2 regions of the Streptomyces sp. NPDC059828 genome follow, and region 1 is predicted to be linked to the other one. Evidence: riboswitches for the same ligand, from Rfam matches in the RefSeq annotation. Region 1 holds a riboswitch; the other holds the start of a gene.
The links. Region 1 has a riboswitch for guanidine ahead of ACFV6V_RS22140 (MBL fold metallo-hydrolase). Riboswitches for the same ligand answer to the same signal wherever they lie in the genome.

Region 1 (15,579 bases):
CTTGTCCAGCGTCTCGTTCGGCAGCGCCTCGGCGATCTGCGAGCCGCTGACCGGCTTGTTCTGGCCGGTGCCGATCCAGGACTGAGCCTGCTCGACCAGACCGGACTTGTTGAGCATGTCCATCAGCCCACTGAGCGGACTGCCGTTGGACGCGCTCTTCCCGTTGCCGCTGAACGCGTTGAGCAGGGCGCCGAGGATGTTTCCGGCACCGCCCTGACCGTTGCCGCTCTGGCCTCCGCCGAGCAGATTCCCCAGAAGACTGCCGAGATCGTTTCCCGCCATGATCCTGCCTTTCGCGTAGGAGACGGAGGATCACGGACAATGTCACCCACGCCCGGCGCTACCGCCACCCGGAGCATCACGGATTGTCGACCACTGGACACTCGATGTGATGTCGGTTTGCATGGACACAACCCTGTCCGCCGCCCCTGCGGAAGGCGCCGATGAAGCATCCAGGACCACTGATCACCCTGTTCGCCGGACTGGTGCTCGGGCTGTTCATGCTGTCGCTCAACGCCACCACCGGTGAGCCCTCGCCCACAGCGGTGAAACGTCCGGCGCAGAGCCGGCCTCCGGGCCCGAGTCCGAGCACGCCCGCGCCCAGGTCTCCAGCCACCGTCCCGGCGACGAGCCCGGTGGCCCGGCCGCAGACCGAGTACGCGGGCCGCACGGCCGACGACACCGCCTCCGTCGCGATCTCGCTGCGCGGGGACAGGGCCATCGCGTACTTCTGCGACGGACACACCCAGGAGGCCTGGCTGCGGGGCCCGGTCGAGGACGACGGCGACATGCATCTGACCAGCACCGACACCGACGCCAGACTGGACGGCTTCCTCGACGCGGGCAGGGTCACCGGAACGGTCCGGATCAACGGCCGCGACCATCTGTTCACCGCCCCGAAGGCGGGCAAGCCGGCCGGGCTCTACCGCGCAACGGCGGAGGTACGCGGTGCCGAACTCAAGGGCGGCTGGATCATCACGCAGGACGGCCGCCAGGTCGGGATCGTCACACGCGACGGCGAGACCACCGCGGCTCCCCCGATCGATCCGGCCACCGGTGCCGTCACGGTGGACGGGACCCAGCTGACCGCCCGCCCCGTAGTCCCCTGAGCGTCCCCAAGCGTCCCTGAGGTGCGTCTGTCATGAGCGTGGACCCGAACGCGCACAGCGGAGGCTATCCGCCCCCGCCGCCCCCACCCCCGTCCCAGCCCCCGTCCGAGCCCGAGCTCGCCGGTCCCGGCGCGACGCGCTTCCTGGTCCCCGCCCTGGTCGGCGCGGCGGTCGCGGTCGTCCTCGGGGTGTACGGGAGGGTGCACACCCCTGCGGCCACCGCCTTCAACCTGGCCGGATTCAGCAGTCCGAGCGCGGTGAAGGCATGGCTGGCCACGGTGGCGCTCGCCCTGGCGCTGGTACAGCTCGTCTCGGCACTGACGATGTACGACCAGATGCCGGGGCTGCGTGCCGGGTCCTGGACCCCCGTGCTGCACCGCTGGTCGGGCAGGGTGGCGTTCCTGGTGACGGTGCCGGTGGCAGTGCACTGCCTGTACGCGCTGGGCTACCAGACGGACACCCCGCGTGCGCTGTGGCACTCGCTGCTGGGCTGCTTCTTCTTCGGGGCGTTCAGCGCGAAAATGTTGCTGTTGCGCATGGAGCGACTGCCGGGGTGGCTGCTGCCTGTCGTCGGCGGAGTGGTCTTCGTCGTGCTCACCATGCTGTGGCTCACCTCGGCGCTCTGGTTCTTCCGCACGTTTGGAGTGACGGCATGACTGAGCGCAGGAGCAACCCGCCGGACGACGGGGTACGCGGCCAGGGCAGCAGCCGCCGTACCGTGCTCGTATCCGGAGCCGCCGTCCTCGCGGCGGCAGGCTGCACCCGGTACGGGGAGGACACCGGTGGCGGCGAGTCGTTCGCCCCCGAGCCCGGCTCACCGACGGCCGCCTCGCCCGGAGGCGAGCGGCTGGGCACGACCGCCGAAGTACCCGAGGGCGGCGGAAAGGTGTTCACCGGGCAGAAGGTCGTGGTGACCCAGCCGGAGAAGGGCGACTTCAAGGCGTTCACGGCGGTCTGCACCCACCAGGGCTGCCTGGTCGACAAGGTGGCGAACGGCACGATCGACTGCCCCTGCCACGGCAGTGAGTTCAGCGTCACGGACGGCTCTGTGGCCAGGGGTCCCGCGACCCGTCCCCTCGCGGCCAAGCCGATCGCCGTCTCCAGGGGCGAGATCAGACTCGTCTGACACACCCCCCGGTCACATAGCCTTTCGCCCATGACCCCCGAGGCGCTGATACGTGACCACACCATCTACTCCTGTGTGATGGGCTCCCGGGCCTTCGGCCTGGCGACGGACGGCAGCGACACGGACCGCCGCGGGGTCTTCCTGGCCCCCGCCCCGCTGTACTGGCGCTTCGACAAGCCCCCGACCCATGTGGAGGGTCCGGCGGACGAGCAGTTCAGCTGGGAGCTTGAGCGCTTCTGCGAGCTGGCACTGCGCGCCAACCCGAACATCCTGGAGTGCCTGCACTCCCCGCTCGTCGAGCGCATCGACGACACCGGACGCGAACTGCTCGCCCTGCGCGAGGCGTTCCTGTCGCGCCAGGCGCATGAGACCTTCGTCCGCTACGCCCTGGGCCAGCGTCGCAAACTGGACGCCGATGTACGCCGGCATGGGGCGCCCCGCTGGAAGCACGCCATGCATCTGCTGCGCCTGCTGGCGTCCTGCCGCGATCTGCTGCGCACGGGGCGGCTGGTCATCGAGGTCGGCGAGGACCGCGAGCGGCTGCTCGCGGTGAAGCGTGGCGAGGTGCCCTGGGCCGAGGTGGAGTCCTGGATGGCCCGGCTCTCCGACGAGGCCGACCGGGCTGTCATCGGCACCCCGCTGCCCGGGGAGCCGGACCACCGCCGGGTCGAGGACTTCCTGGTGCGTGCACGCAGGGCGTCGGCCGCGAGCTGACGAAGCGGACGGTCACGCCTGTACGGCCACGGCACCCGCCCCCTGCGCCAGACGCACCCGCACGACGAAGTCGTCCAGGGCGGCAAACGCCTCCGGCTCGGCGGGCAGTTCCGTCCGTTCCTGTGCCGCGTCCAACGCGGCGTGCAGCGCGTCGACGTCCGCGCGGACCGACTCGGTGTCGACCCCGGCAGGACCGTGCTCGGCCTCCGTCTTGGCCGCGATGAGCTCGGACAGATAGCCCGGCGCCGTCACCTCCCCGAGGAGAGTGGGCAGATGTGCCTGCACCTGCCCGGTGCGCATCAGGTGGATGCCCGTGAGCAGCGCCCTGAAGGTGTAGAGCAACGGCTTCAGTTCACCGGTCTTGTCGAACAGCCGCCACTGGGTGCCCGCGAAGCCCCGGTAGTGGTGCGCGTGGTGGCTGGTGAGCACCCCCGGTGCCAGCGCCACCAGCTCGGCGTGCTCCTGCGTCGTGTGGACGACCAGTGGTGACAGCAGCTGCTCCAGCACATAGCCGTTGCGCCGCAGCATCAGCCGTACGAACTTCCGCAGGTCGTGCGTCACCAGGTCCAGCTCGGTGCCGTCCCGGTCCCATATCCGGGACCGGGTCTCCTCCGGGTCACGCAGCCCCACGATCCGCTCCACCGGCAGCACATGGACCCCCCGCAGGTCCACATCGGAGTCCCGGGAAGGAAATCCGTACAGGTGGGCGCCGGAGACCGTGGCGAAGACGAGGGCGTCCGGCTGATCGGCGACGACAGGGCTGAGGTCCAGGCTCAGGGCATCCAGCATGGATCAAGCATCCCAGAGCGCTCCGAGCGTCAGCAGTTCGCTGCGGTACTCGATGCGCTCGGCCCATTCCTTGGGCCATGCCGCCGCTCCCAGGTGCGCCCCCGCGAACGCCCCGGCGAGGCAGGCGATCGAGTCGGAGTCGCCCCGGGTGCATGCTGCCCGGCGCAGGGCCAGAAGCGGCTGTTCGGGGAAGAGCAGGAAGCAGTGCAGAGCGGTGGCGAGGGCTTCTTCGGCGATCCAGCCGTCGCCCGTCGCGATGCACGGGTCGATCTCGGGGTCCGGTTCACGCAGCGCCGCCGCCACGCGCTCCAGGACGGCGAGGCATTCGTCCCAGCCGCGCCGGATGAAGTCCTCGGGTGAGGCGTCATGGGCACGGGTCCACAGGTCGCCGAGCCAGCGGTGGTGGTAGCGGGAGCGGTTCTCGTACGCGTACGAGCGCAGCCGGCCGACGAGCCCGAGCGGCTCCGTTCCCTGGGCGAGCAGGAACACCGCGCGTGCGGTGAGGTCGGAGGCGGCGAGGGCCGTGGGGTGGCCGTGGGTGAGTGCTGCCTGGAGCTGTGCGGCGCCTGCGCGCTGTCCTTCGCCGAGGCGGGGTACGAGTCCGACCGGCGCGACGCGCATGTTCGCCCCGCAGCCCTTGGAGCCGATCTGGCTGGCCTCCTGCCAGGGCCTGTCGCTGTCGAGCTTCTCGCAGGCGACCAGGCAGGTGCGTCCGGGGGCCCGGTTGTTGTCCGGCGAGTGGTACCAGTCCACGAACTCCTCGCGCACGGGTCGTGTCATCCGCAGCGGGTCGAGCGGGCCGCGGTCCATCGCCGTGCGGATGCCCCGGGCGACCGCCAGGGTCATCTGGGTGTCGTCGGTGACGATCGCGGGCTTCGGCAGCGCCATGTCCCGCCAGGGCCCGCACTTGGCGAGGATCGCGGGCACGTCGTTGAACTCGGTGGGGAAGCCGAGTGCGTCTCCGAGCGCCAGTCCGGTCAGGGTGCCGGTGGCCGCCCGTTTGGTGGCGGTCCTCATCGTGGCCCTGTCGTTCGCGGACCTGTCATTCGCGGTCATTTCGCGCTCCTTCCGGTCGCAGCAGTGGAGGGTGCAGGGCTTTCGCCGGCCCCGCGCGATAGAGCGCGGCCGGCTTGCCCCGGCCGCCGGTCAGGCGCGCCCCGCCCGCCACCGCATCGACGAAGCCGGGGGTGGTGAGGACCTTGCGCCGGAAGTTGGGGCGGTCGAGCTCGACGCCCCAGACGGTCTCGTAGACCTGCCGCAGCTCGCCGAGGGTGAACTCGGGTGCGCAGAAGGCGGTCGCGAGGCAGGAGTACTCGAGTTTCGCGCCGATGCGGTCGTGGGCGTCGGCGAGGATGCGGTCGTGGTCGAAGGCGAGCGGGCCGTGGCCGGCCCAGGGGATCCACTGCGCGTGTGCGGCGTCGCCGCCGCCGTGCGGCTCCGGGAGGTCCGGGACGAGCGCGGCGTATGCGACCGACACCACCCGCATCCGGGGGTCGCGGTCCGGATCGCTGTAGGTCCGAAGCTGTTCGAGGTGCAGTGCGGCGACCGTGGTCTCGGACAGCCCGGTCTCCTCGGCGAGTTCACGGCGGGCGGCACGGCCGGCGGACTCGTGAGGCAGGATGAAGCCGCCCGGCAGGGCCCAGGCGCCCTTGTAGGGGTCCTGGCCCCGCTCGATCAGGAGGACGTGGAGCTGTCCGTCGCGAACCGTGAAGACGGCGAGGTCGACGGTGACCGCGAAGGGCGGGAAGGCGTGCGGGTCGTATGCGCCCGGGTCGTGTGCCCCAGTGGAGTCAGGCATCCGTTCACCGCCTTTCCGGCAGCGGATCGGCGAGCCGCCAGCCGTCGGCGAGCAGCGCGTCGACGGCGGCGAGTGCCGTGGCCAGCCGCTGCTCATGGGGGCCGCTCAGGGTGAGGAACCGCCGCCCGGTGGCGGTGAGCCGCTCGGCGAAGCGCCCGGTCATCCAGGGCCGGAGGTGCTCTCCGTCACGCAGCCCGTCGTCTTCGAACGGCACATCCCGGTGGTCGGTGAGCAGCCACAGGTCGGCACGTCCTCCGCGCGCCGCGACCTCCTCGACCTCGACGCTGGGTCCGCCCATGTAGCGCTCGTGCCAGATGGTCGTGGCGAAGGCGTCGGTGTCGCAGATGAGCACGGGTGAGCCGGTGCGGGCCGCGGCGTCCTCGAGCGCTGCCTGCCGCCGTGCGATCAGCGGGAAGTCCTCGGTGCGGAAGCTGACATCGGACCAGGTGGCACCGGGTCGCTCGGCCCGCAGCCGGGCAAGCCGCTGCTCACTGAACTCCCGGCCGTACTCGGGTACGCAGCCGGTGCGCGACCAGATCCCCCCGCGTGCCCTGAGCTGCCGCGCGAGCGCCCGGGCCAGTGTGGTGGTGCCGGTCGACTCGGCGCCGAGGACCACGATCCGTCGTGCCAGGGCCGCGCGCACGGGCGGCTCCAGGAAGTCCCAGCAGCCCACGGGGTCCTTGCGCACGGCGGTCCCGGACACCGGGAAGACCGTGCGGGCGGGGTCGACACAGACGGCCTCGGCCCGGAAGCGGCGGGCGAGTTCGGTGCCGTAGGGCTCCGAGGTGAAGACGGCGTCCACCCGCCGGGGTACTGCGGCGCGGAAGACCGCCATGTGGGCGTCCCAGACGGCAGGGTCGGTGAGGTCGACGGGGATGTCGTCCACGGCCCCCACGACGTCGGCGTCCGGATGCACCTCCCGCATCCATGCCACGCGGTCCTCGAGCGGTATCGACTCGACGGACGCGGCGCAGACCAGCACGGTGAGCCGCTCGCAGCGGTCGCGAGCCGTGCGCACCAGATGGTGGTGCCCGGCGTGCGGCGGATAGAACTTGCCGAGCACAAGCCCGTGTCCGTGGCGCTTCATGCCGCCGTCGCCTCCATCGGGCGCGGCGCCTGCGCCGCCATCTGCTCCCGCGACCAGGAGCGCAGACCGTTGACGCACAGGGCCAGGAACCCGGCGTAGAGCAGCGCGGTGAGATAGAGCTCCTTGTACGCGTACAGAGGCACGTAGACGACATCCGCGGCGATCCAGAGCCACCAGGACTCCAGCCGCTTGCGGCACTGGCCGTAGGTCGCCATGAGGGAGAGCGCGGTGGTCAGGGCGTCCCAGAAGGGGACGGTCGAGTCGGTGACGTGGTCCAGCAGCAGTGTGAAGCCGAGAGTGCCCACCACCCCCGCCGCGAGCAGCCATGTCCACTCGGCACGCGTGGTGCGTCGTACCGGGAGGGCGTCGGAGCCTGGTCCACCCCCGTGGGCCCAGGTCCACCAGCCGTATGCGGCGAGGGTGATGAAGACGACCTGGAGCGCCGCATCGGCGTACAGGCCTGCCTGCGTGAACAGCAGGATGAACAGCGCGTTGTTGGCGATGCCGATCGGCCAGTTGGCGATGTGCTGCCGGGCGACCAGCCACACACAGAGCGCGCCGCTTCCGAAACCGAGCACCTCGGTCCAGCTGACCGGGGTGCCGAGCAGCGTGAACAGCGGTCGCTGCAACGGTTCGAGCACATCTGCCAGGTCCACGACCATCCCCCTTAAGAGTCATCCTGACTATAAAGCGGGAGGGGTGGCTGGGCAAGCACGATGCGGACCCGGCAACCCGTCCCTGGGCCTGCTTCGAGGCCGCGACGGGCGCCTGATCGGCCCGATGGTGCGTGTTAACCTCGCCGTGGAGGCTCATATGTGTCTGCCCCGGACGAGATGTGCGCCGTACCCGGCCCGCCAAGACGACGCACTCAAGGGATCGCCATGGGTGCCCACACCTCTCTGATCGACTTCACCGGAGCGACTCCCAGGCCTCGTGCGCTGGATGTGCGTTGGATCCACGGCTCGCCGTCGGCCAAGCACAACACCGACCCGGACATCCAGGTCCACGCCTATGACGAGCACACCTTCGTCCTCCGGCAGAACATGGCGATCGACTACGAAGCGCCTTTCCTGTTCCTGCTGTTCGGCAACGCCCGGGTGCTGCTGATCGACACCGGAGCCACCGCTTCCGCCGAGTTCTTCCCCCTGCGCCCGGTGGTCGACGAGCTCATTGAGACCTGGCTGGCCCGTCACCCCCGTGAGGGGTACGAGCTGCTGGTGCTGCACACCCATCCGCACGGTGACCACATCGCGGGCGACGGCCAGTTCGCCGATCGTCCCGGCACCACGGTGGTCGGCGCGGATCCGGTCACCGCCTGGCCGTACTTCGGATTCGCCGAACGCCCCGATGCCGTGGCGGAGGTCGACCTCGGGGGGCGGGTGCTGGAGTGTCTGGCCACCCCGGGTCACCACGAGGCGGCGGTCACGTTCTACGACCCGTGGGCCGGGTTCCTCCTCACCGGCGACACGGTCTACCCGGGTCGGCTCTACATCAAGGACTGGCAGGCGTTCACCCGGACGATCGATCGCTTGATCGACTTCTGCGACCACCGGACGGTCACCCACGTACTCGGCTGCCACATCGAGATGACCCGGCAACCGGGCGTGGACTACCCGATCCGCACCGTGTACCAGCCCGACGAGCCCCCACTGCAGATGACCACCGGCCACCTGCGCGACATCCGCGCAGCGCTGGAGGAGTGCGGCGGCCGGCCCGGCCGCCGTGCCTTCCCGCTCTTCGTGCTGTGCCCCAGCGAATGAGTGGCACGAACAGGCCGGGTCCCGTCGCTCGGGGCGTGCGTCCACGCCTCCGTCGGCGCCGTACCGCTCCGTGAACGGCGTCAGTACGCTGTGCCCGGCCCGGGAGCGCCGGGGCGAACCCCGGGACGGGAGTCACCAGGCATGGACAAGCCGCTGCTGCACCACCGGTATCCGCGGCTCGCCGCCTCCCTCCCCCATGTGCCGCTCGGCGATGGGCCGACGCCCGTACGCGAACTGACCGGGCTCGCCCGCGGTGTGACGCTGTGGTGCAAGGACGAGAGCGGATACGGCTCGGGCGGATGGGGCGGCAACAAGGTCCGCAAGCTGGAGTGGATCCTTCCCGATGTACGCCGCCGGGGCGCGCGCACCATCCTCACGGTGGGCGGGCTCGGCACGAACTGGGGCCTGGCGACCGCCCTCTACGCCCGGGAGCAGGGCCTGGACACCGCACTGGCCCTGATCGACCAGCCGGTCGACGACCATGTGCGGGAGCAGTTGCGGCGGCTTCGGCGGTCGGGCGCCGCCCTGCACTTCACCCACACCAAGGCGCGCACCGTCGCGGCGGCCCCCTGGCTCTTCCTGCGCCATGCGCGCGGCGGACGACTGCCGTACTTCCTGCCCGCGGGCGGCTCGGCCCCGGTCGGCACCCTCGGCTATGCCGAGGCCGCGTTCGAGCTCGCGGCACAGGTGGCCGCCGGGGACCTCCCCGAGCCGTCCCATGTCGTCACCGCCGTCGGCTCGGGCGGCACCGCAGCCGGACTGGCACTGGGTCTTCGGCTCGCGGGCCTTGAGCGCACCCGGGTCGTGGGCGTGGTCGTCAACGACACCCTGCGCCTCGACGCACCAGCCATCGCCGCCCTGGCCCAGCGGACCGGACGACTGCTGCGGGAGCGCGGCGCGGACCTTCCGGCGACCGGGATCACCCCGGACGACGTGACCATGGTGCGGGACTGGCTGGGCCCCGGCTACGGCCACAGCACTCCGGAAGCCCTCGGCGCGCTGCGCCTCGCCGCCGAGAGCGAGAGCCGGCTCGGGCTCGAACCCGTCTACACGGCGAAGGCTCTGGCCGCGCTGATCGCCATGGCGGAAGAAGGCCGCCTCGGCAGCGGGCCGGTGCTCTTCCTCCAGACCCACGGGCCCCGGGACACGGACTGAGCTCGCACGGGGCGGCTTGTCCTGGACCGGCAGCTCTCAGTACATCGGATGGGCAGTCCGGCGGGGCCCCACCGGCATCGTCCGGCTTGGCCGACGGCCTCGGCCCAGCCCTGAGGCAGCACGCTGAAGCACCTCAAGCCGGTCGTGCGGCGCGCCATCCCCATGAGGTGTGCCGGTCGGCGACCAGGGCGCGATATCCACGCCCGTGCGATGACATCCGCTCCGTCCCGTCGGCACGGACGTTCCTCAGGCGCCCGCCAGGGAGTCCCGCAGCCTCCGGGCCTGCCGGACCACTTGGGAGGAGCCCGGCCGCTCGGCAATGGCAGCGACCTCGGGGATGGTGCCCCGCGCCCCGGACAGCCCCGCGGAATCCGCCCCTATGGCGAGCAGCGGACCGTGCAGTTGCGGCCTGGTGTGGGTCAGCAGCCCGGGAAGGGCGGCGGCCATGACGTTCCACACCGGAGCCGCGCCTCCCGGTGTCCCGCCCGCGGCACGGAGTGAGTCCGTGAGCTGGGGCACCTTCAGGGTGCCCAGACCGACGAGTTCGGCGATCTCGCGACCGAGCAGGGCCCCGTCCAACCCGCCCCGGTCGGCAAGCGTGACGAGCGCGCGGGCGGCGGCCAGCCGGTCGGCCTCCGGCACCGCCGCGAGTCCGTAGGCCAGGGCCAGATGCACGGCGGGACCGGCAGGGCCCTCGCTCGCGGCCAGCGCCGGGAGGAACTCCGCCCCGCTGCGGCCGTCCTGGTCGGCGACCGACGCCACCTCCGCCAGCTGCCGGGCGGCGACGATCTCCGGATGCCATGGCAGCACCGAGGCCGCATGCGCGTCACGGGAGTGCAGACCGGAGTGCGGGCAGGAGATGTGCGGCTCGTAGGCCCGAAACAGCGACCAGAAACGCCGGGGGAACTCCCCCCGCCCCTCGATGGCCTCCGTCCCGATCAGTACCCGCCGCCCGATCCGGTACCCCCGGCGCCTGCTCGGCCGCTGCGGCTCGCCCGCCTCGCGCTCGCGCCAGGACCCCGGCCGGGGCAGGCCGCCCTGCCGCAGCCAGGCCGCCACGCGGGGGCCCTCGGGAAGCTCCAGCTTCTCCGCCGCCCGCAGTACGTCAGGCGCGACTGGACCGCCGCCGCAGCGCAGCAGCGCGAGACCCAGATCGGCCGCACCGGGCCGGACACCGGCACGCTGGTGGGCGGCAAGGCGGGCGACGAGGTCCTGCGGCTCCACGGCCCCGCCGGGTCTGCTCGGCCGCGACAGCAGGCACGGTATCGCGTCGCCGGTGCGCAGCCGCTGGACGAGCTCACCCGTACGTGCGCCGAAGGCATAGTCCGTCGCCTGGTGCTGGCACAGCTCGAGCCATCCCGAACCACCACTCCCACCGGCAAGACCCGGCCTCAGGCCGTGGGACACGATGTGCCGGAGGAGCCGTCCGCCGCCCAGCGGGTGCCGGGCCGCCCCAACGGGCGTTCCGGCACCGGACGACAGCGCCTCGACCAGCGCGGCGGGGTCGCGGAACCCCCAGAAGAGCACGGAGTCGAGCAGCCGCTCGAAGGCGGGCACATCGCTGTCGTCCCGGGCGCACAGGTCCGCGACCTCCTCGGCCAGCAGGCCGAGCGGCATCGCGGTGGATTCCCCCTCGATCATGTGCCGAAGGCTATCCGCCGGTACCGACAACGCGCCTGTTCGCCGAGAGCCCCCAGGAACTCAGGGCCGTGGGTGGCTCAGAGGCCGACTTCCTTCATCAGCATGCCGACCTCGGTGTTGGTCAGCCTGCGCAGCCAGCCCGACTTCTGGTCGCCCAGCGCGATCGGCCCGAAGCCGGTGCGCACCAGCTTGTCGACCGGGAAACCGGCTTCGGCGAGCATGCGGCGCACGATGTGCTTGCGGCCCTCGTGGAGGGTGACTTCGACCAGGTAGTTCTTCCCGGTCTGCTCCACGACCCGGAAGTGGTCGGCGCGGGCGTACCCGTCCTCGAGCTGGATGCCGTCCTTGAGGCGCTTGCCGACCTCGCGCGGAAGGGGACCCTGGATGGCCGCGAGATAGGTCTTCTTGACGCCGTACTTGGGGTGGGTGAGGCGGTGGGCCAGCTCGCCGTGGTTGGTGAGCAGGATGATGCCCTCGGTCTCGGTGTCGAGCCTGCCGACGTGGAAGAGACGGGTCTCACGGTTGGTGACGTAGTCGCCGAGGCACTGGCGGCCGTCCGTGTCCTCCATGGTGGAGACGACACCGGCGGGCTTGTTGAGCGCGAAGAACTGGTGCGACTGAGTCGCGACCGTGAGTCCGTCGACCTTGATCTCGTCGTTCTCCGGGTCGACCCGGAGGCCCTGCTCGACCACGATCGAGCCGTTGACCTCGACCCGGGCCGCGTCGATCAGCTCCTCGCAGGCACGCCGCGAGCCGTAGCCGGCCCTGGCCAGCACCTTCTGCAACCGCTCGCCCTCCTGCTCGGCGCCGGGGAAGGTCTTGGGGGTCTTGATCTCCGGCTTGTCCGCGTAACGCGCGCGGTTGCGCTCCTCGGTGCGCGCCTCGTACTCGCGCGAACGGGACGGGGCCGTGCGACCGCCTCCACCGCGCTGCTGCGCGGACTGCTTGGGCCCGCCCTTGGCGCCGCCCCGGGCGGCCGTGCCACGACCCTTGCGGGGGCCTTCGGACGCGGACCCTCCGACGTCGTAGCGGCGCTCCTCGGGACGGGGCTTGCCCGCGCGCTTCTGCTTGTCGTCGCGCGAGTTACCGGCACCCCGGTTGTTACCGCGTCCGCTGCTGTTCCTGCCGCTGCTTCGCATCAAAGTTCCGTCGTCGTCGTGTCGTCATCGTCTGCGTCCGGAGCATCCGGATCGAACGACGGAACCCCTTCCAGGGTCTCGGCCTCGATCGCCTCCGCCTCCGGAAGGAACGGAGCGAGCTCGGGGAGCTCGTCCAGGCCGCGCAGGCCCATCCGCTCCAGGAAGTAGTTCGTCGTCCTGTACAGGATCGCACCTGTTTCGGGTTCCGCGCCCGCCTCCTCCACCAGACCGCGCTGAAGCAGGGTGCGCATGACGCCGTCGCAGTTCACTCCGCGTACGGCCGAGACCCGGGACCGGCTCACCGGCTGCCGGTAGGCGACCACGGCGAGGGTCTCCAGGGCCGCCTGCGTCAGCCGGGCCTGCTGCCCGTCGAGTACGAAGCGCTCGACGGCGGCGGCGTGCTCGGGGCGGGTGTAGTAGCGCCAGCCGCCCGCGACCAGCCGCAGCTCGAAGCCGCGCCCCTGGACGGTGTACTCGTCCGCCAGCTCACGCAGGGCGTCCGCGACCTCCCTGCGGGGCCGTTCGAGCACTTTGGCCAGGTGTTCCTCAGTGGCCGGCTCGTCGACCACCATCAGGACCGCCTCCAGTGCCGGCTTGAGCGGCGGCTCGGGATCTCCGGAAGCCGGGTCGCCTGCGCCGCTCAGGTCGGCGTCCACGGCGGGGCTCGGGCCCGTGTCCACGGCGGGGTCCAGGTCCACGTCGCTCACGCCTTCTCCTCCGCGATCTCGGGGGCACGGTCGAATTCGTCGGTGACCTGCGCGGTGGAATCACCACCGGCCCAGGTGACGGTCAGCTCCCCCAGGGCGTCCTCCTGGTCGAGGACGACGGCCTTGTCACGATAGAGCTCCAGCAGCGCCAGGAACCTGGCGACCACGGTCAGGGTGTCGTCGGCGCCCTCGGTCAGCTCGCGGAAGCTGACCCTGCCGCGCTCCCGCAGCATGGCCACGACCAGTTCGCCCTGCTCCCGCACGCTGACCAGCGGCGCATGGATGTGGTCCACATAGACCTGGGGCCTGGGCTTCGGCTGCATGGCCTTGACGGCCAGCCTGGCGAATCCTTCCGCGCCGATGCTGATCACGACCTCGGGGAGCAGCTCGGCGTGGTGGTCCTCGAGGCCCACGGTCCGGGGGTAGCGCCTGGCCTCCTCCTCCAGCCGGCCGTTGAAGATCTCCGCGATCTGCTTGTAGGCACGGTATTGCAGCAGCCGTGCGAACAGCAGGTCCCGCGCCTCCAGCAGTGCCAGGTCACCCTCGTCCTCGACCTCGGCAGCGGGCAGCAGCCGGGCCGCCTTCAGGTCGAGCAGGGTCGCCGCGACCACGAGGAACTCGGTGGTCTGGTCGAGGTCCCAGTCGGGTCCCATGGCCCGGATATGGGCCATGAACTCGTCGGTGACCTTGGACAGGGCGACCTCGGTCACGTCCAGCTTGTGCTTGGAGATCAGCTGGAGGAGCAGGTCGAAGGGGCCCTCGAAGTTGGCCAGCCGCACGGTGAAGCGTCCGTCGTCGGCCGTGGCGGCCCGTTGCTCCCCCGCTTCGCGCTCGCCGGGCTCGTGCTCTCCGGGGGCCGGAACCGCCACCTCGGCGGTATCCCGGCCGGGTGACTCCGTCTCCGCTGCCGTTCCCGTCTCCGCTGCCGTTCCCGTCTCCGGGGCCCCCGTCACCACGGCCGGGTCCTGCTGCGGTACCACCGCGGCAGGAGGCTCCACCGGCTCGGGAGGCGCGGGGGCGAGCGGAGGCGGGTCCATCGTTCGCGGCCCGGACGCGCCCGGGCCGCGGCCCAGCACGCGGCGCGACGCGCGCGCAGCGGGGGCGGCAGGGTCATCGGTCGGGGACATCACGGTCCAGGGTGTCCAGGGTGCGGAAAAGGTTCGGGCGCGCGCAGGCTACCCCGTCAGCGACCGCGCAGACGCCGCACCAGGATGCTCGCGTCGCCGCGGGACTCCAGATCCGCCAGCACGACGGCAACCGCCTCGCGCACGATGCGTCCCCGGTCGACGGCGAGCCCGTGCTCCCCGCGCAGCACCAGACGGGCGTGCTCCAGGTCCATCAGCTCTTCGGCCGAGACATAGACGGTGATCTTCTCGTCGTGGCGCTCACGGCCGCTGGGACGCCGGTTGGTGCCGCGCCCGCGGCGCTTGGGGGCCGCCCCCGTGGCCGGAGCAGCAGCGGCTGCGGCACGCCCCGTGCCCGGGGATGCCTGGGCGGTCGGCGCCGCGGTCTCACTCTCCGCGGCGGCTCCCCGGCTGCGCGGCACGGCCGTCTCGGTCTCCTCCGCCGCCGGGGCGTGCTCCTCCCCCGCCGAAGAGGACGGGCCGGCCGGGGCCGACGCACCGGCCGGGGGCTCCTCCGCCGAGGCTGCCGGTGCCGGCACCCTCGCCTCCCCGTTGGCCGCGGTCGCCCCCCGCCTCGGGGACGACGGCTGGAGCGCCGTGCCCCCGGTCGTACGGAACAGCTCGTCGGCTCCGGGCAGACTCACTCGGCGTGACACCGGGCGAGCACCTCCCTGGCGAGCTGGCGATAGGCGGCGGCACCGACCGAGTTGCTGGCGTACGTGGTGATGGGCTCGCCCGCGACCGTGGTCTCCGGGAAGCGCACCGTACGCCCGATGACCGTGTGGTAGACGTGGTCGTCGAAGGCTTCGACGACACGCGCCAGTACCTCGCGGCTGTGGACCGTGCGCGAGTCGTACATCGTGGCGAGGATGCCGTCGAGCTCCAGCTCGGGGTTGAGCCGCTCCTGGACCTTCTCGATGGTCTCCGTCAGCAGCGCGACACCGCGCAGCGCGAAGAACTCGCACTCCAGCGGCACGATGACCTTGTGAGCCGCCGTCAGGGCGTTGACGGTGAGCAGGCCGAGGGACGGCTGGCAGTCGATGACGATGTAGTCGTAGTCCTGCATCAGCGGCTTCAGGGCGCGCTGGAGGGTCGACTCGCGGGCGACCTCGCTCACCAGCTGCACCTCGGCGGCGGAGAGGTCGATGTTGCTCGGCAGCAGGTCCATGTTGGGCACCGCTGTCTTCAGCAGGACCTCGTCGGCGGCCATCCCCCGCTCCATCAGCAGGTTGTAGACCGTGAGGTCGAGCTCCATCGGGTTCACCCCGAGGCCGACCGACAGGGCTCCCTGCGGGTCGAAGTCGACGAGCAGGACACGCCGCCCGTACTCGGCGAGCGCGGCGCCCAGATTGATGGTCGACGTCGTCTTGCCGACGCCGCCCTTCTGGTTGCACATCGCGATGATCTTCGCGGGGCCGTGATCGGTCAGC
Region 2 (15,579 bases), on a different contig from region 1:
CGTGCAGAACGTGCTGATCCTCGCGCAGGTCGTCTCGCTGCTCGCCTTCGCCGTCATCGCCATCTACCGGGTCTACTCCGGCTCCAGCCCCCTCGCCCCCATCGAACCCGACATCGGATGGCTCAACCCGTTCGGCGCGGGCGGCGGATCGCTGACCGCGGGACTGCTGCTGGGCGTGTTCATGTACTGGGGCTGGGAGTCGGCGGTCAACCTCACCGAAGAGGTCAAGGACTCCGCCAGCGCCCCAGGCCGCGCCGGGATCTGGTCCACGGTCATCCTGCTGGTGACCTACCTGTCCGTCACCATCGCGGTCGTCGCCTTCGCCGGGCCCGCCTATCTGGCGGAGAACGCGTCCGAGGAGGAGTTCATCTTCGCCCTGCTGGCCGGCAAGGTGCTCGGCGGCTGGGACTGGATCGTGCTGCTCGCCGTCTGCACGTCCGCACTGGCCTCCACCCAGACGACGATCATCCCCTCCTCACGCACCGGCCTCTCCATGGCCAGGCGAGGAGCCCTGCCGTCCGTCTTCGCGCGCATCCACCCCCGGTTCCGCACCCCCCACGTGAGCACCTGGGCCGTCGCCGTCGTCGCCATCGCCTGGTACCTCGTCCTCAGCCACATCAGCGAGAACGCCCTCTTCGACTCCCTCACCGCGCTCTCCCTGCTGATCGCCTTCTACTACGCGCTCACCGGCATCGCCTGCGCCGTCTACTACCGGCACCACCTCACCGAGAGCATCCGCAACCTCCTCCTCATCGGAGTGGGCCCGGTGATCGGCGCCGTGCTTCTCGGCTGGCTGCTCGTGGAGTCCGTCATCAACATGGCGAACCCCGCGAACTCCTACAGCGGTGCCTCGTGGTTCGGACTCGGACCGCCCCTCGTCATCGGTATCGGCATCGCGGCCGTCGGGCTGGTCATCATGGTCGTCTGCTGGCTGCGGGCCCCGCGGTTCTGGCATGAGCGCCGCAGCGTGGCCGACCCCGTCGCGGTGCGCGCGACGGAACACCAGCACCGCCATCACCGCGACGGCACACACGGGGAGCCCTGAGATGCCGGTCGTCCTGGGATACGACGAGTCTCCGGGTGCCGTACGCGCCCTGAGCGTCGCGATCGAGGTCTCCGCGGCCTTCCGCGAGCCCCTCGTACTGGTCTACGGTGCCGCGGCCCCCGGAGCCATGGGCGAGGAATACCAAGCCCACGCGGAAGCCCTGCGCCAGGTCGGCCGGGTCGCCCTCGCGCACGCTGTCGACGCGGCAGCGGCCGCAGGTGTCACGACCGCCGTCGAAATACTCGACGAGAGCCCCGCCCAGGCACTGCTGGACGCGGCCGAACGCCACGAAGCACGGGTCATCGTCGTCGGCAGCTACGGCGAAAGCCCCCTGCGCGGCGCCCTGCTCGGCGCGGTCCCGCACAAACTCCTGCACCTCTCGAAGATCCCGGTGCTGTGCGTACCCGCTGCCGACTGACGCGGACCCACGCCGACCGGCCTGCACGGACACCGACTGGCAAGGAGAAGCGCATGGCCACCAAGGCGGAGAAGATCGTCGCCGGACTCGGCGGACTCGACAACATCGAAGAGGTGGAGGGCTGCGTCACCCGCCTCCGCACCGAAGTCAGCGACCCCAGCCTGGTGGACGAGGCCATGCTGAAAGCCGCCGGAGCCCACGGCGTCGTCAAGATGGGCACCGCCGTCCAGGTCGTCATCGGTACCGAGGCCGATCCCATCGCCGCCGAAATCGAAGACATGATGTAAGCACTAGGCTCAGCAGCATGTCTCGTATCGACGGCCGCACCCCCGACCAGCTCCGACCCGTCACCATCGAACGCGGATGGAGCAAGCACGCCGAGGGCTCGGTGCTCATCTCCTTCGGTGACACCCGGGTCTTCTGCACCGCCTCAGTGACCGAAGGCGTGCCGCGCTGGCGCAAGGGCAGCGGCGAGGGCTGGGTCACCGCCGAGTACTCCATGCTGCCGCGCTCCACCAACACCCGCGGCGACCGAGAGTCCGTACGCGGCAAGATCGGCGGCCGGACCCATGAGATCTCCCGTCTCATCGGCCGCTCCCTGCGCGCCGTCATCGACTACAAGGCCCTCGGCGAGAACACCGTCGTCCTCGACTGCGACGTACTGCAGGCCGACGGCGGCACCCGCACCGCCGCCATCACCGGCGCCTACGTCGCCCTCGCCGACGCCGTCACCTGGGCCCAGGGCAAGAAGCTCGTGCGCCCCGGCAGGCAGCCCCTCACCGGCACCGTCGCCGCCGTCTCCGTCGGCATCGTGGACGGCACCCCCCTGCTCGACCTCTGCTACGAGGAAGACGTGCGCGCCGAGACCGACATGAACGTGGTCTGCACCGGTGACGGCCGCTTCGTCGAGGTCCAGGGCACCGCCGAGGCCGAGCCGTTCGACCGCAAGGAGCTCAACGCCCTCCTGGACCTGGCCACCGGCGGCTGCGCCGACCTCGCCGCACTCCAGACCGAGGCACTGGCCCGCACCCTCGAACGGTAAAGCGCAACCAAAGACGCCCCCGGCGGCGTCGTCAAGGACACGGGCGTACGGGCCGAACCGTACGCCCGTCCGTATCCAGGGGAGGACCACGTTCCATGCGCAGCCGCAGAATCGCACTCGCCGTCGTCACCGCCGTCGCGCTCACCGGAGCCGTCGGATGCAGTGCGGTCGACAAAGCGCTCGACTGTGTGAAGACCGCCGACGCGATAGCCACCAGCGTCGACAACCTCTCGCAGGCGGTGTCCAGCGCGAGCAACGACCCCACCCAGCTGAACGAGGCCCTCAACAACATCGACCAGGAACTGGGCAACCTCAAGGACACCACCGACAACGCGGACCTTGCCACGGCCGTCGACAACCTCAGCAAGGGCGTCGAGAACGTCCGCACCGCCGTCCAGAACGGCGACAACACCCCGGACATCCAGCCCATCACGGACGCCGCCGCCGAGATCGGCAAGGTCTGCACCCCCTGAACCCCGGCCATCCCCGCGGCTGCCTTGGAGATACTGGGCCCATGACCCGCCTGATCCTCGCGACCCGCAACGCCGGGAAGATCACCGAACTCCACGCGATCCTCGCCGACGCAGGTCTCACCCACGACCTCGTCGGCGCGGACGCCTATCCCGAGATCCCCGACGTCAAGGAAACCGGCGTCACCTTCGCCGAGAACGCCCTCCTCAAGGCCCACACCCTCGCCCGCGCCACCGGCCTCCCGGCCATCGCCGACGACTCCGGCCTCTGCGTCGACGTCCTCGGCGGCGCCCCCGGCATCCTCTCCGCCCGCTGGGCCGGCACCCACGGCAACGACACCGCCAACCTCAACCTGCTGCTGGCCCAGCTCTCCGACATCCCCGACGCCCACCGCGGCGCCCACTTCGCCTGCGCCGCGGCACTCGCCCTCCCGGACGGCACCGAACGCGTGGTCGAGGGGCGCCTGATGGGCGCACTGCGCCATGACCCGGTCGGCACCAACGGCTTCGGCTACGACCCGATCCTCCAGCCGAACGGCTACGACGTCACCTGCGCGCAGCTGTCCCCGGAGCAGAAGAACGCGATCAGCCACCGGGGGAAGGCGTTCAGGGCGCTGGTACCGGTGGTCAGGGAACTGCTGGGCTGAGGCGGACACACGACGAAGGCCCGGCACGCGGTAGGCGCGCCGGGCCTTCGGACTTGGTGCGCCCGGTCGGATTCGAACCGACAAACACGACCACCTAAAGATCGCCGCTCAGCCCTTGGCGTACGGACGCAGACAACGCACCTACTCTACTGGGCGAAGTCAATCCCGACAGCGAGTGGTCGGCGCTGTCAGTGTCGAGTGGTGCCGCGACACCAGGTACGGGTCGTCGCGTGACAGTTGGGGCACAGCAGCCGCAGGTTCTCCCGGCGGTCGTCGCGCCAGTCACCATTGATGTGGTCGATCTCCAAGGTCATTGGACGCCCGAACCACTCAGGGCCGGTCCCGCACTCGCCGCATTCATCAGCCACCCCCACCTCCTGAAGCGCGCGACGCAGGTGCGCCGTCCGTGTGCGGCGTTCCCTATCGTGCTTGACCAGCACGTCCTGCACTTGCCGGGCCGTGGGGCCCGGCTTGCCTCTCTGGTGTCCTTGTCCCAGGAAATGCGTGGTGTCCAGACCGTCATCGGCGATCCACGCCTTCAGTAGAGTCCGCTGGCTCGTGCTGTCCGGCCGACCGAGGCGACGAAGCGTGTCGGTGAGAGAGACGGCAGCCGCCACCGCCTGATGAAGTTCTCCAGTGGAAGGCCGGGGGCCGCCTCGCCGGTAGCGACGGTTACGGGGGAAGTGCGAGACGTCGATGCCGTAGTGGGCCAAACGCTCCATCAAGTACCGCTTCAAGTTCCCGTATGGGCGGGTGCCCAAGAAAGCGATGACCTCGTCCATGTCGTGGCAGGACCGAGCCGCCTCGGCCAGCAGTTCACGTGTGTAGCGATTGGATGGGCTCATCGAGCGCGGTCCTCGCTGGGGACGGTTCGCCCATCGGTTCCGGCCGCTTGCCTGCCTGCCTTGCCGCGCCCGCGGTAGGTGTCCGTAGTGGAATGGCAGTTGGGGCAGAGGAGCCGCAGGTTCTCGGCGCGGTTGTCGCGCCAGTCCCCATTGATGTGGTCCACCTCCAGGGGCAGCGGACGGCCTCGCCAGACTGGTGCCGTACCGCAGAGCGAGCAGCGCTCCGCAGTACCCATGGCCATCAGCGCCCGCTTGAGGCGATCGCCAGGGATCCGGCGTGCACGTGAGGGTTCCTGCTCGACCAGCAGTTCCTGCGGGCTCCGGCGGAGCCGCTGCCCAGCTCGGGGCGGTGGGGCGAAGTGCGACGTGGAGATGGCGTACCTCGCGATGCGTCGGCTGATGTGCGTGTGGTGACCGCCGACGACCTCGACGCCCAGGCGTCGCAGTACCTCAGTGACGCTTGTCGAGGCGGCAACCACAGGTTCGAGCACGTCCCTCGTCCACCGCGTCCCCTCGCGCTCGAAATGGGAGGTGTCCACGTCCAGCCGCTTCATTCGGTCATGTATGTAGCGTCGCGACGCGCCCTTCGGATCGACCCCCAGCCTCGTCAGCGCCTCGGACAGCGTCCTCGACGACCGTGCCGCCTCCGCCAGGCGCTCGCGCGTGTACGGACTGACCGGCATCGCCCCTCCGTTCCGGCTGCGTGTTCGTGGCCTCGCACGGAGTAACGAACCGGTTGTCGGATGGTCACGCCCCCGCGGGGCGTGACCATCCCCGGGAGGACTTCAGATGCCCAGATCCTTGATGATCTTGGCGACATGCCCCGTGGCCTTGACGTTGTACAGCGCCCGTTCCACCTTGCCGTCCTCGTCCACGACGATCGTCGAGCGGATCACCCCGGTCACCGTCTTGCCGTAGAGCTTCTTCTCGCCGAAGGCGCCGTAGGCCTCCATGACGGACTTCGACGGGTCCCCGACCAGCGTGACCTTCAGGCTCTCCTTCTCGCGGAACTTGGCGAGCTTCTCCGGCTTGTCCGGGGAGACGCCGATGACGTCGTAGCCGGCGCCCGCGAGGAGGTCCAGGTTGTCGGTGAATTCGCAGGCCTGCTTGGTGCAGCCCGGGGTCAGGGCGGCGGGGTAGAAGTAGACGATGACCTTGCGGCCCTTGTGGGCGGCGAGCGAGACCTCGTTGCCGTCCGCGTCGGGCAGGGTGAAGTCCGGGGCGGTGTCGCCGGGCTGGAGTCGCTCGCTCATTCTCGGTTCTCCTCAGAGGGGACAGGCGTACGGCACCGAGCGTAATAGGGGTGCCATGGGGTGTGGCGTGCGTCGAGCTGACAGACTGTCGATGACGTAGCACTTGACGAAGACATACGGATACGACCACGGAGGCGGCGCAGTGTCGGATTCCAGGACCCCTGCGCAGATCGAGGCGGATATCGTCCGCCGCCGAGACCTGCTGGCCGAGACACTTGATGAGATCGGTGTACGGGTGCACCCGAAGACGATCATCGGGGATGCGAAGGCCAGGGTCGCCGCGACCGTCGACCACACGGCCGGGCGGGCGTTCGTCGCCGCGAACCGGCTGCTCACGGATGTGAGGGCGCGCTTTGTGCATCACGACGGCGCGCCCCGGCTCGAGCGGGTGGTGCCGGTGGCCCTCGCCGTCGTGGGGGTCGTCGGTCTGCTGGCGCTGTCCACCAGGAAGCGGAAGGTGTGACCGGCTGTGACCCCGGCGAGGTGCGGGGCGGGCCTGGGCAGGTAGGTTCGTGCTTGTGAGCGAGAACACGCACGACAAGCTGCCGATCAAGATGCTGCACGACCGGGTGCTGGTCCGGTCCGACGCCCCGGAGGGGGAGCGGCGTTCCGGGGGCGGCATTCTCATTCCGGCCACCGCCGCCGTCGGCCGTCGGCTGTCCTGGGCCGAGGTGGTCGCGGTCGGGCAGAACGTCCGCACGGTGGAGCCGGGTGACCGGGTGCTGTACGACCCGGAGGACCGGGCCGAGGTGGAGGTGCGCGGGGTCGCGTACATCCTCATGCGTGAGCGTGATCTGCACGCGGTGGCGGCCGACCGGTTCGAGGGCGGCGTGGACTCGACGGGGCTGTATCTGTAGCGCCGGCATCTCCGGCGACGATATGCCCGGGAGGGCCCGGTGACCATGGTCACCGGGCCCTCCTCGGCGTTGCTACGGTGGTCCGTACCCGACGAGACGCGCCGTACCGGGCTGGCAAAGACGACGCACCCCGTTTCCGCTTCGTCTCGGAGGTGCCCGTCATGGCCTGGGTCCTGCTGCTGCTCGCCGGTCTGCTCGAGGTCGGCTGGTCGATCGGTATGAAGTACACCGATGGATTCACCCGGCTGTGGCCCAGTGTCCTCACCGCTGCCGGGATCGTCGCGAGCATGCTCCTCCTGTCCTGTGCCGCGAGAACGCTGCCGATCGGTACGGCGTACGGCGTCTGGGTCGGCATCGGTGCGGCCGGTGCGGCGGTGTTCGGCATGGTCGTGCTGGGGGAGCCGGCGACCGCCGCCCGGATCTTCTTCGTCGTGCTGCTTCTGGTGGCCGTGGTGGGTCTGAAGGCGACCTCGGGGCATTAGGCCGTGGTGTCAGACCCGTGGTGTCAGACCCGTGGTGTCAGGACGTGGTGGAGAAATCCGGCCTGGCTCGCGGGCGACGGCGCTGTTTGTGAGGTACGGATTGCCCCCGTCACCGTCCGGGGGGCAGCGCGGGGAGGCCCGTCCAGGGGCCGTCGGTGCGCCCCTGTGCCGGGAGGCCTCGGCTCGGAGCCGTATGCCCCGGGGCGGGCCGGCGCGGTGCGCGGCCCGTTTCCGCGGATGGGTGGTTCGTGGCGCGGCCCGGGGCCGGTGGTGCCATCGGGACGATGTCGTCTTCGGTGTCGTCTTCGTCCCGGCTGTCGCCTTCGCGCCGGTCTCCCTCGTCGAACCGCTCACGTCCGGAAGGCTCGTCGTCGAGAGACCAGGGCCCCTCCGGTGTCAGTTCCTCCTCCGCTTCCTCGTCGAGCAGCAGGTCGAAGTCGGTGACCCGCCTACCCTTCAGCGCGTCCGCCGTGTACTGCGCCCAGATCCGGGCCGGGGGCCCGCCGCCGCTGATCCTGGCGTACCCCAGAGCCCCGTACAGCGGCTTGTGCACCCCGGTGTCCGGGTCCTGGCCCATCACGGCGACGACCGTCGCCAGCTCGGGTGTGTAGCCGGCGAACCACGCCGCCTTGTCGTCCTCCGCCGTGCCCGTCTTCCCGGCGGAGGGCCGCCCCGCCTGCTGCGCCGCGGCGCCCGTGCCCTCCTCCACCACGCTCCGGAGCATCAGCGTGGTCGTGTCGGCGGCCTCCCGGCTGATGGCCTGTTCGGTCTCCCTGTCCGGCAGCTCGATTTCCTCGCCGCTCCTGGAGATGCTCTCGACCAGTGAGTACGTGCCGTGCCTCCCGTGGTTGGCGAGGGTCGCGTACGCCTCCGCCAGCTCGAGGACGCTCGGGGTCGCCACGCCGAGCGCGATGGACGGATATGCCGTCAGGTCGGGGGTGCCGGGCGGGACGCCGAGGGCGATCGCCGTCCGTCTGACCCGGGCGGGGCCGACGTCCTGCGCGAGCTGGGCGTACACCGAGTTCACCGATGAGTCCGTGGCGGCGCTGACCGTCATGGGGCCGTACGAGCGGTTGTCCTCGTTCTCCGGGGCGTAGCCGATGGGCCCGTCGGGGCCCTGCACCTCGCGCTGATCGGTGCCGTCGTACAGCGTCTCGGGGGTGATCCGGCGGCCGTCTTCGGTGCGGGAGCCGTGTTCGACGGCGGCCGTGAAGACAAACGGCTTGAAGGTGGAGCCGACCTGGTAGTCCCGGCGTGTCGCGTTGTTGACGAACTGTCGGGTGTAGTCGACCCCCCCGTACATCGCGACCACCTTTCCGGTGGCCGGATCGATCGAGGCGCCGCCGACGCGGACGTTGCGGTCGGCGGCCCGTCCGGCCTTCCGGTGGGTCATCACATGGTCGTCGACGGCTCTGACGAGAGCGTCCTGCTTCGGTTTCTGCAGGGTGGTGACGATCCGGTAGCCGCCGTGCGCGAGGGTGTTGTCGTCGATGATCCCGTGGCCGACGAGGTAGTCCTCGACGGCCTGGACGACGTAGCCGCGCTGTCCCGACAGCCCGGTCGCGGGGCGTGCGGGTCCCGGCGTGGGGAAGGTCATGGCCGCGCGTTCGGCCGGGTCGAGCCAGTGCTCCTTCATCATGCCGTCGAGTACGTAGTTCCAGCGGGCGAGTGCGGCGGGCTTGTTCTCGGGGCGGGTCGTCACGTCGAACGCGCTGGGAGCGTTGAGCAGGGAGGCGAGGTAGGCGCCCTCCGCGGTGTCCAGCTCGGACACGTCCTTGCCGTAGTACGCCATGGCCGCGGCCTGGATGCCGTACGCGTTCCGCCCGAAGTAGCTGGTGTTGAGGTAGCCCTTCAGGATGTGGCTCTTGCTCTCCTCGCGGTCCAGCTTGATCGCGATGAAGAACTCCTTCACCTTCCGGGTGATGGTCTGTTCCTGGCCCAGGTAGTAGTTCTTGACGTACTGCTGGGTGATGGTGGAGCCGGACTGTCTGCCCTTGCCGGTGAGGGTGTTCCAGCCGGCGCGGATCATCGCCTGGGGGTCGACGGCCCGTTCGGTGTGGAAGTCCCGGTCCTCGGCGGCGAGCACGGCGTGCTGGACTGTTCGCGGCACCTGCGCCAGCTCGACGTTCTCCCGGTTGATCTCGCCGTCCCGGACGATCTGGGTGGTGCCGTCCGCGTAGAAGTAGACGTTGGACTGGGCGACGGCCAGGGCGTTGGCCGGTGGGATGTGGACCAGCAGGTATCCGGCGATGAAGCCGCCGAAGAGGAGCAGCCCGCCGACCAGGAACGCGCCGCACAGCATCCGCCAGGTGGGAACGAGACGGCGCAGTCCGGTGCGGGGCGGGCGGGGTCTGCCGCTTCTGCTTCCCGTGCCCGCCGTACCCCCCGTTCCCTGAGCGTGGTCCGGGGGGTCCGTGACTCGCTGCCTCGCCTGCTCGTCGCTCATGTCGGTGGGGACTCCTCGGCCCGTTGGTCGCGGACGCTGCTCTACTGGGTCATTTCGGGCTATTGGCCCGTTGTGCCCATACTGCCCCGCTTGTCCTTCTCGCGCCGATAACCCCCGTACCACCGATCCGAATACGGTCGCGTGGCAGATCCCTTTGGGCTAGGGTCGGGCGCTTTGGCTCCCCATGACCTGAGGAGGCTTGTATGCGGCTCTACGGGGTCGTGGCCGCAGGCGGGTTCCGGCGCTACGCGACCTACCGAGTGGCCACCGCCGCGGGAGTGTTCACCAACACGGTCTTCGGCTTCATCGTGGCGTACACCTATATCGCCCTGTGGGGTGAACGCCCGAACCTCGGCGGGTACGACCTTCCTGAAGCCCTCACTTACGTGTGGCTGGGCCAGGCCCTCCTGATGACCTGCGCGATGCTCGGAGGCGGCTTCGAGGACGAGCTCATGGAGCGCATCCGCACGGGTGACATCGCTATCGACCTCTACCGCCCTGTCGACCTCCAACTGTGGTGGCTGGCCGGGGACCTGGGTCGCGCCGCGTTCCATCTGCTGGGCCGGGGTGTCATCCCGATGGTGGCGGGTGGGCTCGCCTTCGATCTGGCGCTGCCCGGCTCACTGCTGGTCTGGCCCGCGTTTCTGCTCTCCGTCGTGCTCGGCGTCGTCGTGAGCTTCGCGGTCCGCTATCTGGTGGCACTGTGCGCCTTCTGGCTGATGGACGGCACGGGCGTGCTGAACATCGTGTGGCTCGCCGGGATGTTCTTCTCCGGGATGCTGCTGCCCCTCACCCTCTTCCCCGGCGCGCTGGGAGAGGTGGCGCAGGTCCTGCCCTGGTCCGCGCTGCTCCAGGTGCCGGCCGACATCTTCCTCGGCAAGCACACCGGCTGGGCGCTGGCCGGGGCGTACGCCTTCCAGGCCGGCTGGGCGGTGGCGCTGCTCGCGGCCGGGCGGCTGGTGCAGTCGGCCGCGACCCGGAAGGTGGTGGTCCAGGGTGGCTGACGCGCTGCGGGCCTATGTGCTGATCGCCGTGATGTGGATCCGCTCGACCATGACGTACCGGGCGTCATTCGTCATGACGGCGTTCGGGAACTTCGCGGCGACCGGCTTCGACTTCGCCGTGATCCTGCTGATGTTCGCGCACGTGGACGAGCTCGGCGGGTACACGCTGCCCGAGATCGCTTTCCTGTACGGGGCCGCGGGGACGGCCTTCGGCCTCACCGATCTGCTGATGGGGGCACTGGACCGGCTCGGCCGCCGGGTGCGCGACGGCACGCTGGACACCTTCCTCGTGCGGCCCGCGCCGGTGCTCGCCCAGGTGGCCGCCGACCGTTTCGCACTGCGCCGTCTCGGCCGCATCCTCCAAGGGCTGCTGGTCCTGGGCTACGCCCTCCTCACCCTGGACATCGCCTGGACTCCGCTGAAGGCCGCCATGGTGCCGCTGATGGTGCTGAGCGGTACGGCGATCTTCTCGTCGGTCTTCGTCGCGGGCGCGGCCTTCCAGTTCGTCGCGCAGGACGCCGCCGAGGTGCAGAACTCGTTCACGTACGGCGGAAACACCCTGCTCCAGTACCCGCCGACGCTGTTCGCGAAGGACCTCGTGCGGGGCGTGACCTTCGTCGTGCCCCTGGCCTTCGTCAATTGGCTGCCGGGACTCCATGTCCTGGGACGGCCCTATCCGCTGGACCTGCCGGGCTGGCTGGCGTTCACCCCGCCGCTCGTCGCGGTGGGGTGCTGTGCGCTCGCCGGGGTGGCCTGGCGGGCGGGTCTTCGTTCCTACCGCAGTACCGGGAGCTGATGCGCTGTGGAATCCATGAAGCCCACGGAGACTCTCATCGAACTGGAGGACGTCGAAAAGGTCTTCGACGTCCGCCGTAAAGCCGGCCGGCTGCGCAGGGAGAAGACACAGGTGCGGGCCGTCGACGGTATCTCCTTCCGGGTGCCGCGCGGCGAGATGGTCGGCTACATCGGCCCCAACGGCGCCGGGAAGTCCACCACCATCAAGATGCTGACGGGCATTCTGACGCCCAGCGGCGGCCGGCTGCGGGTCGCCGGGATCGACCCCGCACGCGAACGGACCCGGCTCGCCCGGCGGATCGGGGTGGTATTCGGGCAGCGCACCACCCTCTGGTGGGACCTGCCGCTGATCGACTCGTACCGCCTCGTCCACCGGATGTACCGCATCCCCGACACCCGCTACCGCGAGAACCTCGACCGCTGTGTGGAGCTGCTGGACCTCGGCGAGCTGCTGAACGTGCCCGTACGGCAGCTCTCGCTCGGGCAGCGGATGCGCGGTGACATCGCGGCGGCGCTGCTGCACGACCCCGAGGTGCTGTACCTCGACGAGCCGACCATCGGCCTCGATGTCATGTCGAAGGCGAAGGTGAGGGAGTTCTTGCGGGAGCTCAATGCCGAGCGGGGCACGACGGTGCTGCTCACCACGCACGATCTGACCGACATCGAGCAGTTGTGCAGGCGGGTGATGGTCATCGACCACGGCCGGCTGGTGTACGACGGTGATCTGGCCGGACTGCACGAGGTGGGCGCGAGCGAGCGCACGCTGGTGGTGGACCTGGAGCGGGAGCTGCCGGCGATCGAGGTGCCCGGGGCCCGTACGGCACGGGTGGAGGGCCCCCGGCAGTGGCTGGCGTTCCCGGCGTCGGAGTCGGCGGCTCCGATCGTGGCCGCGATCGCGTCGGACTATCCGCTGAAGGACCTGTCCGTACGGGAACCGGACATCGAGACCGTGATCGCGAAGATGGTGTACCAGACAGGAGCCGACGGGGCGGCGCAGCAGCGTGTTCGAGCCCCCACCCCTTGATTACGCTTCTCGTATGACAAGCGATCTTCCGGAGAGACGCGAGACGCGTGAGACAGTCCAGACGGGTGAGACGGCCCAGACGGGTGAGATGCGTGAGATGCGTGCCTCCGACGCCGAGCGGGAGCGTGTCGCCGAGCGTCTGCGCGAGGCGGTCGCCGAGGGTCGGCTCGACATGGAGGAGTTCGGGGAGCGCCTGGACGCCGCGTTCAAGGCGCGCACCCACGGGGAACTGGAGCCCCTGGTACGGGACCTCCCGGCACCGGTGCCGAGCCGGCCCTCCTCCCCGGTGGTGGCGCCGGTGGGCGGCGACGCGCCGTGGTCGCAGCGCATCGGCAGGCCCGCGAGCTCCCGCGGGGCGTTCGCCTTCTGGGGCGGTTTCGGGCGCAAGGGGACCTGGACCATCGGCCGCCTCTTCACCGCCGTCGTCGTGCAGGCCGGCGGGGAGATCGACCTGCGCGAAGCGAGCTTCGAGGACCGGGAGACCGTGATCCGCTGCATAGCGATCATGGGAGGTGTCGAGATCACCGTGCCCCCGGACCTGCACGTGGACGTCCATGGCTTCGGCCTCATGGGCGGATTCGCCGAGAACCACCGCTCCGTCGCCCCCGAGATCGCTCCGGACGCCCCACGGGTGACGATCACCGGCTTCGCCCTGCTGGGCGGTGTCGGCGTCGAGCGCAAGCTCCGCAAGGCCGACAAGCTCCGGTTGAAGGAGGCCCGCCGCCGCGCCCGCCTGGAGAGGCGTGAGCGGCGCCGGTCGCGGGGCCGCCTGGAATAGCCCCTAGGTGACCGTTCAGGGTTACTCAGGGCCCGCCGCGGGAACTCGACATGCGCCCCGGGAGTAGGTCAGGTAGGGAAGGGACGATACATACGCGGACGGGTGGAGCGGATGAAACGTACTGAAGGCGCCCAGCCGGACACCCCAGCGGGCACCCGCGCCGCTGCGGGGACCAGGGTCGCGCCGCTCGCCTCGTTCGCGTACACCGCCGCCGACGAGGAGAAGCGCCGCGGGGTGCGACGGATGAAGCTGACCGCGACCGGGCTGCTCCTCTTCGTCGCGGTGATCTTCGTCCTCGCCACGTGGGCGAAGAACTCCGGGATCGAGGGCTGGCCCGGCTATGTGGCGGCGGCGGCCGAGGCGGGCATGGTCGGTGCGCTGGCCGACTGGTTCGCGGTCACCGCGCTGTTCAGACACCCTCTCGGCATTCCCATCCCGCACACCGCGATCATTCCCAACAAGAAGGATCAGCTCGGTGCCTCGCTCGGCTCATTCGTCGGCGAGAACTTCCTTTCGGCCGATGTCGTACGGGCCCGGCTGCGGTCCCTCCAACTAGGTGGCCGGGTCGGTGCGTGGCTTGCCGAGCCCGCCCACGCGGACCGGGTGACATCGGAGCTCTCCACGGCGCTGCGCGGCGCACTCACGGTGCTCCGCGACTCCGATGTCCAGGCGGTCGTCGGTGAGGCGATCACGCGTCGCGCGGAGGCGGCTGAGATCGCCCCGGGCATCGGCAAGACGCTGGACAAGATCGTCGCCGACGGCGCCCACCACCGCGGTGTCGACCTGATCTGCGCCCGCGCCCATGACTGGCTGGTGTTCCACGCCGACTCGGTGATGGACGCGGTCCAGGGGGGAGCGCCCGGCTGGACCCCGCGATTCGTCGACCGGAAGGTCGGCGAGCGGGTCTACAAGGAGCTGCTGCGCTTCGTCACTGAGATGCGTGACTCTCCCGGCCATCCCGCGCGCGGTGCGATCGACCGCTTCCTCACCGACTTCGCCGCCGATCTCCAGGCCGACACGGACACCCGTGTGCGGGTGGAGCGTATGAAGTCGGACTTCCTCGCGCGTTCCGAAGTGCAGGACATCATCGCCTCCGCCTGGGCCTCCGTGCGTACGATGATCATCTCTGCCGCGGACGACGAACGCAGCGAGCTGCGGCTGCGCGCCCGTACCTCCCTCATGGCCTTCGGCGCCCGGCTGGCCACGGATGGACGGTTGCAGCGGAAGCTGGAGGGGTGGGTCGAGGAGGCCGTGGTGTACGTCGTCACCACGTACCGCACCGAGATCACATCCCTGATCAGCGACACGGTCGCGAGCTGGGACGCCGAGCACACCTCACGCAAGATCGAGGCCCATATCGGCCGCGACCTCCAGTTCATCCGGATCAACGGCACGGTGGTCGGTGCGCTGGCGGGCCTGGCGATCTACACGGTCGCACATGCGCTGGGCGCGTGACCCGACCGGCAAGGTCGGGGTCACGCGCCCAGCTCCAAGGGGGAGTTGCCTAGGAATACGCAGCGGAACACCCCTGTGTTCAAAGCGAGTTCAGAGCGAATTGGAGCGAGTCACTGCCCAGGAGGCGAGAGCCATTCCACCGGCCACGGTGAACACGGCAGGCCACGCGCCCAGCTTCTTCGCCAGCGGATGCGAGCCGGCGAAGGCCGCGACATAGGCCGCGCCCAGCCCTGCCGCGGCCCTGCCCCCGGCCTCCCGCTGCCACTGCCGCGCGGCAGCGGCCCCCGCCGCGGCCAGTGCGACCCCTCCGAGCGGCCGCTTCCCGGTCCAGCGGGCGATTCCGTATCCGCCGATGAGTCCGCTCGCCGCGACTGCCGCTGACGGGATCCTGGCCATGGTGCGCCGCCCTTCTTCGGGTGTTCGTTCGACTGGGCCCCGAGCTTAGGCGAGCTGTCCGCGCACGGCCCCGTCGGGGAACTCCGCGGTGTGGATGTTGGCGTAGTAGTCCTGCGGGTCGTCCTGGACCCGCCTCACCACGGCGCGCTTCAGTCCTTCCAGGCGCCCGGACACGGCGAAGATCCCGTCCGGCACCGGCCGGTTGAAGAAGTCGAGGACGACGTCGCCGTTCCTGCCCGGGGCGCCCTTGTGGAGATGCCCCTTGGACGGGCTCTGGATGTTGAACCAGGCATACGCGTAGTCGATCGCCGTCCCGTCCGTACGCAACTCGGCCATGGCCCGCCCGTCCGGGTCCCCGACCTTCGACCTGTCGCTCTTAGGGACCTCCTGACCACCGCTGGCGAGCGCCCGCAGCGTACCCGCGCCGGGCGCCCCGCCGACCGCCTGCCTGGTGATCGCCAGCGGGCTGAGGCTCTGTCCCAGCCGGGTGAGGCGGCCCTGCACGGACCCGCCCGGAAGCTGCGCGCTGTGAAGATCGACGGTGAAGCCGGTGGGGTTCACCAGGATGCGCCGGGCGAGCCCCGGGTCGGTCAGCTCGACCTGCCCGGCGGCGGCCCGCACG

Region 2: it holds a riboswitch for guanidine, as region 1 does, so the genes downstream of both, ACFV6V_RS15220 (DMT family transporter) here and ACFV6V_RS22140 (MBL fold metallo-hydrolase) in region 1, are expected to answer to the same signal.

Annotation. Positions count from the first base shown of each region.
Region 1 covers NZ_JBHWIW010000038.1:31,012-46,590, forward strand. Annotated here, with positions in the region: gene ACFV6V_RS22090 (YidB family protein) at 1-282, opposite strand, end outside; gene ACFV6V_RS22095 (hypothetical protein) at 444-1,109, shown strand; gene ACFV6V_RS22100 (DUF6529 family protein) at 1,142-1,765, shown strand; gene ACFV6V_RS22105 (Rieske (2Fe-2S) protein) at 1,762-2,235, shown strand; gene ACFV6V_RS22110 (DNA polymerase beta superfamily protein) at 2,266-2,949, shown strand; gene ACFV6V_RS22115 (DNA polymerase beta superfamily protein) at 2,962-3,738, opposite strand; gene ACFV6V_RS22120 (ADP-ribosylglycohydrolase family protein) at 3,742-4,794, opposite strand; gene ACFV6V_RS22125 (NUDIX domain-containing protein) at 4,781-5,536, opposite strand; gene ACFV6V_RS22130 (AAA family ATPase) at 5,541-6,623, opposite strand; gene pnuC (nicotinamide riboside transporter PnuC) at 6,620-7,279, opposite strand; guanidine-III (ykkC-III) riboswitch at 7,425-7,492, shown strand; gene ACFV6V_RS22140 (MBL fold metallo-hydrolase) at 7,505-8,383, shown strand; gene ACFV6V_RS22145 (1-aminocyclopropane-1-carboxylate deaminase/D-cysteine desulfhydrase) at 8,525-9,538, shown strand; gene ACFV6V_RS22150 (DUF6493 family protein) at 9,785-11,179, opposite strand; gene ACFV6V_RS22155 (pseudouridine synthase) at 11,257-12,318, opposite strand; gene scpB (SMC-Scp complex subunit ScpB) at 12,318-12,974, opposite strand; gene ACFV6V_RS22165 (segregation and condensation protein A) at 13,022-14,152, opposite strand; gene ACFV6V_RS22170 (hypothetical protein) at 14,209-14,805, opposite strand; gene ACFV6V_RS22175 (ParA family protein) at 14,790-15,579, opposite strand, start outside.
Region 2 covers NZ_JBHWIW010000021.1:39,294-54,872, forward strand. Annotated here, with positions in the region: gene ACFV6V_RS15160 (APC family permease) at 1-1,045, shown strand, start outside; gene ACFV6V_RS15165 (universal stress protein) at 1,047-1,463, shown strand; gene ACFV6V_RS15170 (glucose PTS transporter subunit EIIB) at 1,460-1,750, shown strand; gene rph (ribonuclease PH) at 1,768-2,505, shown strand; gene ACFV6V_RS15180 (hypothetical protein) at 2,601-2,978, shown strand; gene rdgB (RdgB/HAM1 family non-canonical purine NTP pyrophosphatase) at 3,020-3,622, shown strand; tRNA gene ACFV6V_RS15190 (tRNA-Leu) at 3,677-3,752, opposite strand; gene ACFV6V_RS15195 (HNH endonuclease) at 3,811-4,467, opposite strand; gene ACFV6V_RS15200 (HNH endonuclease signature motif containing protein) at 4,464-5,150, opposite strand; gene bcp (thioredoxin-dependent thiol peroxidase) at 5,253-5,720, opposite strand; gene ACFV6V_RS15210 (DUF3618 domain-containing protein) at 5,863-6,183, shown strand; gene ACFV6V_RS15215 (co-chaperone GroES) at 6,239-6,577, shown strand; guanidine-III (ykkC-III) riboswitch at 6,646-6,707, shown strand; gene ACFV6V_RS15220 (DMT family transporter) at 6,739-7,059, shown strand; gene ACFV6V_RS15225 (transglycosylase domain-containing protein) at 7,169-9,505, opposite strand; gene ACFV6V_RS15230 (ABC transporter permease) at 9,709-10,509, shown strand; gene ACFV6V_RS15235 (ABC transporter permease) at 10,502-11,305, shown strand; gene ACFV6V_RS15240 (ATP-binding cassette domain-containing protein) at 11,321-12,328, shown strand; gene ACFV6V_RS15245 (DUF1707 domain-containing protein) at 12,426-13,106, shown strand; gene ACFV6V_RS15250 (DUF445 domain-containing protein) at 13,218-14,561, shown strand; gene ACFV6V_RS15255 (hypothetical protein) at 14,652-14,957, opposite strand; gene ACFV6V_RS15260 (CHRD domain-containing protein) at 15,003-15,579, opposite strand, start outside.